DNA from 2 places in the Limnospira sp. PMC 289.06 genome. Region 2 is predicted to be linked to the other one. Evidence: riboswitches for the same ligand, from Rfam matches in the RefSeq annotation. Region 2 holds a riboswitch; the other holds the start of a gene.
The links. A riboswitch is a leader RNA that binds a small molecule or an ion and turns the genes downstream of it on or off. The one in region 2 is predicted to bind cobalamin.

Region 1 (5,082 bases), on a different contig from region 2:
ATAGTAGACAACCACAACATCCTTCCCAGGTATATCGAGGGTTAGGTTGGTGGCGATAAACCGACCAAACCCGCAACTCTCCGTTAAACCCCCGCGCGGTTAATCCTAAACAAATTTGTCGATAATTTTCTAGGGTTTGTTGGAGTAGTTGACTGGTGACAATTCCTAAACTGCGAATGGTAGTTTTCCAGTCACCATAACCGATGCGAACCTGTTGAGCGATTAATAATTGACTAGCGGTTTCAGTTAACATAAAAATAAACCGATACATTAACATTAATAATTCTGTGATTAAACTCGGACAGCCAATCTTACGGAAAATTCTAATGATTTCCACTAGGGGGGTAGTGAGTAAAATAAAATACATACAGGAGGTTAACACTAGGGAGCGAGTTAGCAAAAACCCAGCTTGTTGCATTCCTTGATTACTGAAATATATCAAGATATCCCCTAGGTTAAATCCCCAGATAATATCAGTTTTAATTAATTCGAGATTAGCTGAATTAACCACCCCCAATAGTAAGGCGGGAATGCTAGTTAACCAAAAACTAAAGGGGATGGCTTGCAATTTCAGATAAATTCCTAGGGGGATTTTAGCGTAAATCACAACCCAAATTGTCACCCAAATGGTGATCAATATTTGCAGGAGGGGGGGAGCCGCCAAACTGAGACAAAACAGGGTGGCGGCAAAGGTTAACTTATGTTCAGAGGGTAAATACCTTAACCGATTGGTATAGGCGATCGCATCAATTTGATGGTGCATTTAGGATGAGCGATTTTTGCCTTGTTGACGACCTTTATATAAGCCAATCACATAGCCCACGATACCCGCACCAATGGCGGCTTGAGAAACAAATAACAGGCTCTCAATTTCGCCACTGGGAACTTCTAAGATAGGTTCAAACCAGGGTTGATAATTGGGTTGAATTTCGCCGATGAGATTTTCGGCTTGTTCATCGGCTCCCTCATAATCTCCTCGGATAAAAATTAGTGGCGTTATGGATAAAATAACGACGGCTAAAATCATCCATAAATTGCGATTTTTGACGGGTTGATCAGAAGTTGGTGTCATGATTATTTTACTTAGCTATTAGCTTTCCCAATTTTCAAGGTTTGCAGTTCTTCTGAGGCGTAGGACTCTAGCCAATTCCAAACTACCAGCGTTAATAGTCCCTCACTAATTGATAGGGGAATTTGAGTGACTGCAAAAATCCCCGCAAATTTGATAAAGGAAGCGATAACCCCCCCAGAAGCAGCCGGAAAAGCTACGGCTAACTGTATGGAGGTAATTAAATAAGTGGCTAAACTTCCCAAGGCTGCTGCGAAGAAAATACCTAGTTTTTGTTGGTTAAATTGGCAGAATAGTTGGTAAATGCCATAGGCGACCCAAGGGCCGACAATTGCCATGGAAAATACATTGGCTCCCAGGGTAGTTAAACCGCCGTGAGCGAGTAATACGGCTTGGAAAAGTAGAACTAAACTGCCTAAAACTGTCATCACTGACGGTCCGAATAAAACAACTCCTAATCCGGTTCCGGTGGGGTGAGAACAACTCCCTGTCACTGAGGGTATTTTCAGGGCTGACAGGACAAAAGTAAAGGCTCCGGCTAGGGCAATTAATAGCTTTAATTCGGGGTTTTTTTGGGTGATTTTGGTGAGTTTTTGTAAACCAATTACCCAGAAAGGGATGATTAACACCCACCAAAAAACCGCCCAGGTAATAGGTAAAAAACCTTCCATAATGTGCATTGCTTGAGCTGGAGTGGCTGCACCTATTACCAAATAAAATGTTAACCCAATCATGGCGATTAGGTGTATCATTCGATGATTTTTGCTCATCTGTACCTCGCAGATTTGTGAGTGAGAAATAACTATAGGCGGGCATCCTGACTCACAGATTGGGTGGAAAAATTTGCCTTAAATCTGATTACAGTTGCGGGACAGTGCCGGATTTACACCGAACTTTCCCCATTACTCCTAGTGGCTGTTCCCCACTAGAACCTATAGTTTTGGCTATTATACCATGTGTAGGTCAATAGTGAACCAAGCTGGCAAATATTTAATTAAGTATGCTCTCGGGTGGCCCAATATTGTTGTACGGCTTGCACATTATACCAATTCAAAAAAATCCGAGAAATTTCTAAGGCTAATTGAGACTGACCACGATTAATTAACCACTGTAAAAAATGCGCCATTGTCCTTTCATTAAGTTGACCTCTGAGGGATAAAATCCCCCAGAGTATCCGATGCAAAATTGTCATTTGAATCATCATTTTTACTGACCATGTAGGATGTTTTTGGTAGAAAACTACCCCCATTCTGCCCCTTTGTTTTTCCTTTTCAATTAGGGCGGGTATTTGTTCTAAGCTAAAGGGTGGATGCCAATGATATCCGACGGCGGCGGGGCATTTGATTAATTTTAAACCTAATTTTTTTAGCCTAACTCCTAGTTCGAGGTCTTCCCAACCATAAAGCTGAAATTGAGGGTCAAATAATCCGGCTTCGATTAACCAATGGCGGGCGATCGCCACATTTCCAGTAGCAAAATAAGCGGCGGAAAAATCGGTAATTTTATAGGGTTCTGTGGTGGGATGTTCAAAATTGCAGGTATTGACAACTCGACCATAGGTAAAGATGCGATCGCTTTTTTGAGAGTTGGCAATTAATGCCCTAGCGTGAGCCTCCAGAAAGCTATCAGTTACCACCAAATCACTATCGATAAAAACAATAATCTCTCCCCTAGCCTGTTCAACTCCCAAATTTCGCGCCGCCGCCGGTCCCTGGTGGTCTTGCTGGTAAATGCGAAGATGGGGAAATGCGCCCTGATGAGTGGCCAACCATTCCACAGTCCCATCAGTGGAACCATCATCGACTAACACCACCTCTAAACCCGTCACGGCGGCGCTATAGGCTTGATTTTCTAATGCTCTCAGACACTTCTGTAAAATCGGTAAACGGTTATAGGTGGGGATAACAACGCTAAAAAACATAGATTTTGGGGGACAGTTGGCGATGCTCTGAAACTATAACCTAATTGTTACCCGTTCACTGTTAAATCGTGGCGATTGGGGTGATAATGAAATGTTTGTTGTCTAGGAGCTTTGGTAGATTATGGGTCGCGCTGAAAAAGCTGTACTTGCCTACTCTGGTGGTGTAGATACCTCCGTCTGTATTCCTTACCTCAAAAACGAGTTTGGGGTAGCTGAAGTAATTACTGTGGCGGTTGACTTGGGACAAGGTGATGAACTAGGACCAGTGAAACAAAAGGCCCTCGACTCTGGCGCGAGTGAGTCTTTAGTGATTGATGTACAACAGCGATTTGTCCAGGAATTTGCTTTTCCGGCTATTCAAGCCAATGCTTTGTATGAGAATCGCTATCCCCTGGCTACGGCTTTAGCACGTCCTTTGATTGCTCAGATTTTGGTGGAAGTTGCCGAAAAATACGGAGCAGACGCGATCGCTCACGGTTGCACGGGAAAAGGCAATGATCAGGTCCGCTTTGATGTGTCTATCGGCGCTCTCAACCCTAATATTAAGATTTTGGCTCCGGCTAGGGAGTGGGGTATGAGTCGGGAAGAGACGATCGCCTATGGGGAAAAATGTGGCATTTCCTTCCCGGTTAAAAAGTCTTCCCCCTACAGTCTCGATCGCAACTTGCTTGGTATGGCGATCGAAGCTGGACCACTCGAAGATCCCTGGGTTGAACCCCCAGAGGATATTTATGGGATGACTAAAGCGATCGCTGATACTCCTAACGAGCCCGAATATGTAGAAATTGGCTTCCAAGCTGGCATTCCTGTTAGCCTCAATGGGGAAGCACTCAACGGGGTTGACCTGATCTCTCGCTTAAATGCGATCGCCGGAAACCACGGTATCGGACGCATTGATATGATCGAGAATCGTTTGGTAGGCATTAAATCTCGGGAAGTTTACGAATCCCCTGCCATGGTTGTACTCATTCAGGCTCACCGAGATCTTGAAAGTCTGGTTCTCACTTCTGATGTCACCCGCTATAAACGCGGCATTGAGGAAACCTATAGCCAAATTGTCTATAATGGCCTCTGGTTTAGTCCCCTCAAAGGTGCGATCGATGCCTTTATCAAACAAACTCAAGAACGGGTCAGCGGCACTGTACGGGTAAAACTGTTTAAAGGCAATTGCAACATTGTCGGCCGCAAGTCTGACAAATCCCTCTACAGCCTTGACCTGGCTACTTACGGCTCTGAAGATGTATTTGACCACAAAGCCGCCGAAGGATTTATCTATGTTTGGGGTCTTCCCACTCGCGTTTGGTCTGAAAAAATGAGAGATTAACCCTTTAATTCTCAACTATCGGGGCGGGTTCTACCGTTAATGAACTGCCCCACCCCCTGCCCCTACTTGTCGAATTTTATATAAGTTTTGCTAATTAATACAACCAAATATATTTTTTTTTCCAAAGATTGTTAAGAATTAATACAATTTTATTGCCAATTCCTCGCAAAAAGTTGACGAGATTATAGGGGTTGTGGTAAGCTGGGAGAAATTGCACCCAAGGGCTTACTGTGCCTATATGCAAAAATACAGCCGGAAACCCTGATTATCTCGCGGTTAAAGTTATTCTGCCAGCAAAAAATAAAATTCACGATGCACGAGTTTTTGAGGAAAATGCCCCCACTATTTTTATCACCCTTGACAAAAACCATATTTTGTGCATTCCCCCCAAAAGCCACAAGTAATAATCAGATCCTCACCCGAAATTGCCAGATCAACAGAGTTTGAGAATAGCGGGTGAGGAGGGGGAAAGAATTATAACATCAGTGGCTTAAAACCATGTTTAATAGACATCCGACCAATCATATCCATTTTATCCAAAGTGATTTGATTTCGGCCCCAAGAAAAATTGGTATATATAGCCTCAAACTCCAATAACATAGATTCCGCAAAACAGGCGAATAGCTGGCGACCGGGAACATTCATATTGACAATTTTCATGATTTTCCAGTCAATATCTAAAGCGTGTTCCACAATGCCCCCAGACAGGACATGAACACCGGGACTTTGAAACTTAGTTGCCATATTTTTAGGATAGCCGCCATCAAT
Region 2 (5,082 bases):
CCCAAAAGAACCATCGGTTCCGACAGAGTTTAATAAACCCAGAATTAACACGACAATCACAATCATTTTCCCGGCGCGGGTGATAAAGGCTTTTAACCTTTCCCAAGCGCGGATTAATACACCTTTGGGGGTGGGAATATGATAGGGGGGTAATTCCATGACAAAGGGGGCAGATTGACCGCGTAAGAGGGTATGCTTCATGACTAACCCGGTGAACACGGCGGCTAAAATGCCGATGATGTAAAGTAAGAAAACGATATTTTGTCCGTTTCTGGGGAAAAATGCTGCTACAAATAGGGCATAAACTGGTAGGCGCGCCCCACAGGACATAAAGGGATTCATTAAGACGGTCATTAGGCGATCGCGAGGATTTTCTAAGGTCCTGGTTGCCATAATACCGGGAATATTGCAGCCAAAACCGACCATCATGGGCACAAAAGATTTACCCGGAAGCCCCATAAACCGCATAAACCGATCCATAACAAAGGCGGCGCGGGCGAGATAGCCAGAGTCTTCTAAGATGGCTAGACAGATAAACATTAAGCCAATTTGGGGGATAAATGTAGCGGTGGTTTGGATACCGCCGCCAACTCCTTCGGCGAGAGTGCCGATTAACCAACCAGGGGCGTTAATTTGCTCAAGACCATGAGCCATGCCATCTACAAATACGGTACCAAAGGCGATCTCAAAAAAGTCGATAAATGCGCCGCCAAAGTTAATGGAAATCAGGAACATCAGGTACATGACTACCAAGAAAATGGGTATACCCCAGGCGCGACTGAGGATGACCTGATCAATGCGATCGGAAACGTGCTGTTGTACTACATCCGATCGCTGTGTGATACCCTGTAACATCTGATGAATCCAGCTATAGCGAGCATCAGCAATCAATAGGTCGATATCTTCTCCCAGGGTTTGGTGTATGCGGTGGCGGTGGGTGGCAATTTGCTTAACGACATCTTGATTAACCAAACTTTGGCGATCGTCATATTGCAATAAACTGAGACTTTGCCAACGATGGTCTGGGGGTAAGTAGTTATATTGTTGGGCTACCGATTCGGTAATTTCACTTAGGGCGGCTTCGATAACGGCTGGATAGGCGACTTTGGCTTGGGGGCGGTCTGCCAAATGTATGGCATCTCGGACAATTTCCCGCAGTTGTTCTACCCCTCGCCCGGAACTAGCACTCATGGGAATTACGGGACAGCCTAAGCGATCGCCTAATTGTTGGGCATCAATGGTAATTTGCCGCTGCTTGGCTATATCTATCATATTCAGGGCGATCGCGATCGGTAAACCCATTTCCAGCAGTTGGGTGGTTAGATACAGATTTCGCTCTAGGTTGGACGCATCTACGATATTGATAATTAGGGTGGCTTCACCGGATAGTAAATAGTCTCGCGCTACCTGTTCATCTAATCCTGTGCTGGCATCTTCCACGTCGAGAGAGTAAACCCCTGGTAGGTCAATGACTTTGATGGTCTGGTTTTGATAACGATAGCTTCCCTCTTTCCGTTCTACGGTAACTCCGGGCCAGTTACCTACCCGCTGATTACTACCAGTTAAAGCGTTAAATAGGGTCGTTTTCCCACAGTTAGGGTTCCCCACCAAAGCAATACAGGACACCGCCGCCTTGTTATCGGTTTGGCGGTTCACTTCCATAGACTGACTCACAATTTTGTTCCTCGTTTAGGATGGGTCGATTAATGCCACCTGGAGGGCATCTGCTTCGTCTTTGCGTAAACTCAGGTTAAATCCCCTGACCTCAATTTGAGTCGGGTCTCCTAAAGGGGCGTGGCGTTTGACTGTAAATTCGACCCCTGGAGTTAATCCCATGGCTAATAATTTCCGTTTGTAGCTACCCGCGCCAGAGTCATAACCAACCACCCGCAACCGAGAACCGATCGCCGCATGGCGCAACTGCACAACATTAGTTTTATTCATTGATGAGAGTTTCCTTTTGGACTGGGTGAGGTTTTCTGTGGCGACCTGAATATTCTCAGCCATATCTGCCCCCAGTCCTAAGCGATGGTCGCCTAGGGCGATAATCACTGATCCACTGGTTGTGGAACTAATGACATTTAATTCTACACCGGGCATTAACCCCATTCCCATTAGACGGGTATTGCCTCCGGCACAGTTGAGAGCAACTATATATAAGCGATCGCCTACCTTCGCCTCCGACAAAGCAAAGGCTCCCGGAGTTGATGGTTTGCCCACTACAACCAATGATTCTGGTGATTCACTTATGGTGCGATCGTGACCAGTGTTGTCTTTGAGGTAAGTAAATCCTGACCAGCTTGATCCACCATCAAAGCAGTTCACGGATACATCGGCACAGTAGTTATCATTGTCCATAATCTATTGGCTCTTGTTGAGCTAATTGAGAATTAATTTTAATTAATACCATATAACTAGGTTAAAAATCCCATTGTTAATAAATTTTTAACAAACCCCCTTGTTTAGAAAAATCAAAAATTATACCACAAAAATTAATTTTGTCAACTACTTGCAATATTTGTTTGTAGTGTGTTACATTTGTTTACAAGAAGTCAAAGAGGCAAAAATATTATGGTTCGTGGACAAATTATGGAAGAAGGTGGACGCGCAAACGTTTATGCGATCGAACCCCAAGTATATGTAGAGGAAGCGCAACAATTCGGTTTCAACAAACACGCAGAGAAACTCAACGGACGACTAGCTATGATCGGGTTTGTATCCGCCCTAGCCTTAGAAGTATTAACCGGACATGGTTTAATCGGCTGGTTAACTAGCCTGTAAAACCCAGATTTTCTCAGCCTATAATTTCAGTAGCATTTCGGAGAATTGTATGAAAACAGATTTTAACTTTCCTAACCAATACATGATGGGACCCGTAATCTTTCGACCGGACTTTAACAGTCCCTCAGAAGTGATTACCGCTAACCAAGCCTGGTCTTTATTCTTCACAGGTGGTCAGGAAGATAAAGCCCTTGGCTATAATGCAGAATACGGAAGATTTTTTACAAATTTACTGATGGCGATCGCCGTTAGCGGCGCTATTGGGGCTTTGATTTTCACTAACTTAGCCTAAGTCATCAAATTTACCTATCTCTCCCTAGTCACTAATAACAAACCGTCCCTGTTTAGAAATAAGCAGGGACTTTTTTTAGTTTTTCCCCGAATTAGCCCAACCTGTGATAAGATATTCTCGATATCGGTTCTAAGGGAAATCAGCCCTTAGAGGAAACGGGGAAAGTCCGGTGTAAGTCCGGCGCTGTCCCGCAACTGTGATGGGACTCTGTTGGTCTCTCAGTCAGAATGCCCGCCGATAAGTAACCTATTGTTGATTCATCTGCGAGGTATGGATGATGGTTGATTTAGTATTTTCACAATCTAAATATCATAGCGATCGCCCATCTAAACCCTAAGAAAATCTCAACATTATATAGATAGCCAATCGCTATAATTTCGGAGGAGTCAAAAAACCGTGCATAAAATTCCTGTAACCATCATCACCGGATTTTTAGGGGCTGGAAAAACCACCCTAATCCGCCATTTACTACAAAATAACCAAGGTCGTCGTATCGCGGTATTAGTCAATGAATTTGGCGAAGTAGGTATTGATGGCGAAATCCTCAAATCTTGCCAAGTGTGTGACGAAGAAGAAACGGAAACTAATATCATCGAATTAGCCAATGGTTGTCTGTGTTGCACCGTCCAGGAAGAGTTTTTGCCCACTATGCAAGAACTACTTAAACGCCAGGATACGATTGATTCGATATTAATAGAAACCTCTGGTTTAGCTTTACCCAAGCCACTGGTGCAAGCGTTCCGATGGCCGGAAATTCGCACTAAAGCCACTGTGGATGGTGTGATTACGGTAGTTGATAGTGAAGCCTTAGCTAATGGTCAACTGGTGGGAGATTTAGAGGCTTTAGAACAGCAGCGCCAAGCGGATGAAACCTTGGAACATGAAACACCAATTGAGGAGTTATTTGAGGATCAGTTAGCCTGTGCTGATTTGGTACTTTTGACGAAAGGCGATCGCATTGATGAAGAGTCTCAGCAGCGGGTTCACCAATGGCTAAAACAGGAGTTAACCCCAGGAGTGCAGATGGTTTCCTGTCAGCAAGGTAAAATTTCGGCTGACATATTATTAGGCTTTAATGCAGCCGTAGAAGACCATCTGGACAGTCGCCCAAGTCACCATGACCAGGAAGAGGAACACGAACACGATGATGATATCAATGCTGTGCATTTAGTCTTAGATCCGGTTGGGGACTCGGCTAGTTTAGTCAATCAATTAAAGGCGATCGCCCAGCAGTTTGAAATCTACCGGATTAAAGGTTTTGTAGCCGTCGCCAATAAACCAATGCGGATGGTAGTTCAAGGAGTCGGAAACCGATTTGAGACCTTCTTCGATCGCCCCTGGAAAACCGACGAACCTCGCCAAACTCAACTGGTGTTTATTGGTCGTAGTCTTAATCAACAACAAATAGCCGCTTCTTTGGAATCAGAAACCATGGCGTTAAACGGGTAGAATTTGAGAGATTTTAGCGATACTTTCTAACATCTCCCCAACCAACCCGGTTTTTTTTCCAGAAGCCGGGTTTCTAATTCCCCACGATACCTTAAAAAAAGAAACCGGGTCAAAAAAGGGTTGACAACGAGTCTGCCAGCGCTATATGTTAAGGTTTACAGTTTGCAGCGCCGCCAAAACAGCCCCAATATAATCATACTTTACCCCACTTTCCGTCTCGTCTCCATCCCACCTTATCTTAATAGCATATTGCGTCCCCTGGGTATTCCCCAATTTAGTTTAGCCTCTAAGACCTGGTAGATTTACCTTGGGATGCCCAAATTTAGTCAAGGCTTCACAAATCCTGATAGGAAAACTGTTTAATCATCTATGGTTCAAAAACGAACAATTGAGGAATTGCATCAGTCAGCATCTTTATTCTGGCCAGAGTTTTTGGTTCAACAACAACTCAAACAGAGTATTATCCCGGTGTTGATTGAAACCCAACAGCAGTTTCTCTCAATTCTTGCCTTGGAATTAGAAAATCCCCTAGATATCTTTACCGCTTTAGAAATATCAAA

Region 1: linked by a shared signal. The riboswitch ahead of P5674_RS01395 (energy-coupling factor ABC transporter permease) and the one ahead of cobW (cobalamin biosynthesis protein CobW) in region 2 are both predicted to bind cobalamin.

What each region holds. Positions count from the first base shown of each region.
Region 1 covers NZ_JARPLC010000003.1:40,637-45,718, forward strand. Annotated here, with positions in the region: gene cbiQ (cobalt ECF transporter T component CbiQ) at 1-763, opposite strand, end outside; gene P5674_RS01390 (energy-coupling factor ABC transporter substrate-binding protein) at 764-1,072, opposite strand; gene P5674_RS01395 (energy-coupling factor ABC transporter permease) at 1,084-1,839, opposite strand; cobalamin riboswitch at 1,860-2,020, opposite strand; gene P5674_RS01400 (glycosyltransferase family 2 protein) at 2,064-2,990, opposite strand; gene P5674_RS01405 (argininosuccinate synthase) at 3,112-4,314, shown strand; gene P5674_RS01410 (long-chain acyl-[acyl-carrier-protein] reductase) at 4,789-5,082, opposite strand, start outside.
Region 2 covers NZ_JARPLC010000009.1:52,512-57,593, forward strand. Annotated here, with positions in the region: gene feoB (Fe(2+) transporter permease subunit FeoB) at 1-1,662, opposite strand, end outside; gene P5674_RS03860 (ferrous iron transport protein A) at 1,690-2,358, opposite strand; gene P5674_RS03865 (chlorophyll a/b-binding protein) at 2,572-2,781, shown strand; gene P5674_RS03870 (hypothetical protein) at 2,831-3,073, shown strand; cobalamin riboswitch at 3,181-3,326, shown strand; gene cobW (cobalamin biosynthesis protein CobW) at 3,470-4,522, shown strand; gene P5674_RS03880 (DpnII family type II restriction endonuclease) at 4,892-5,082, shown strand, end outside.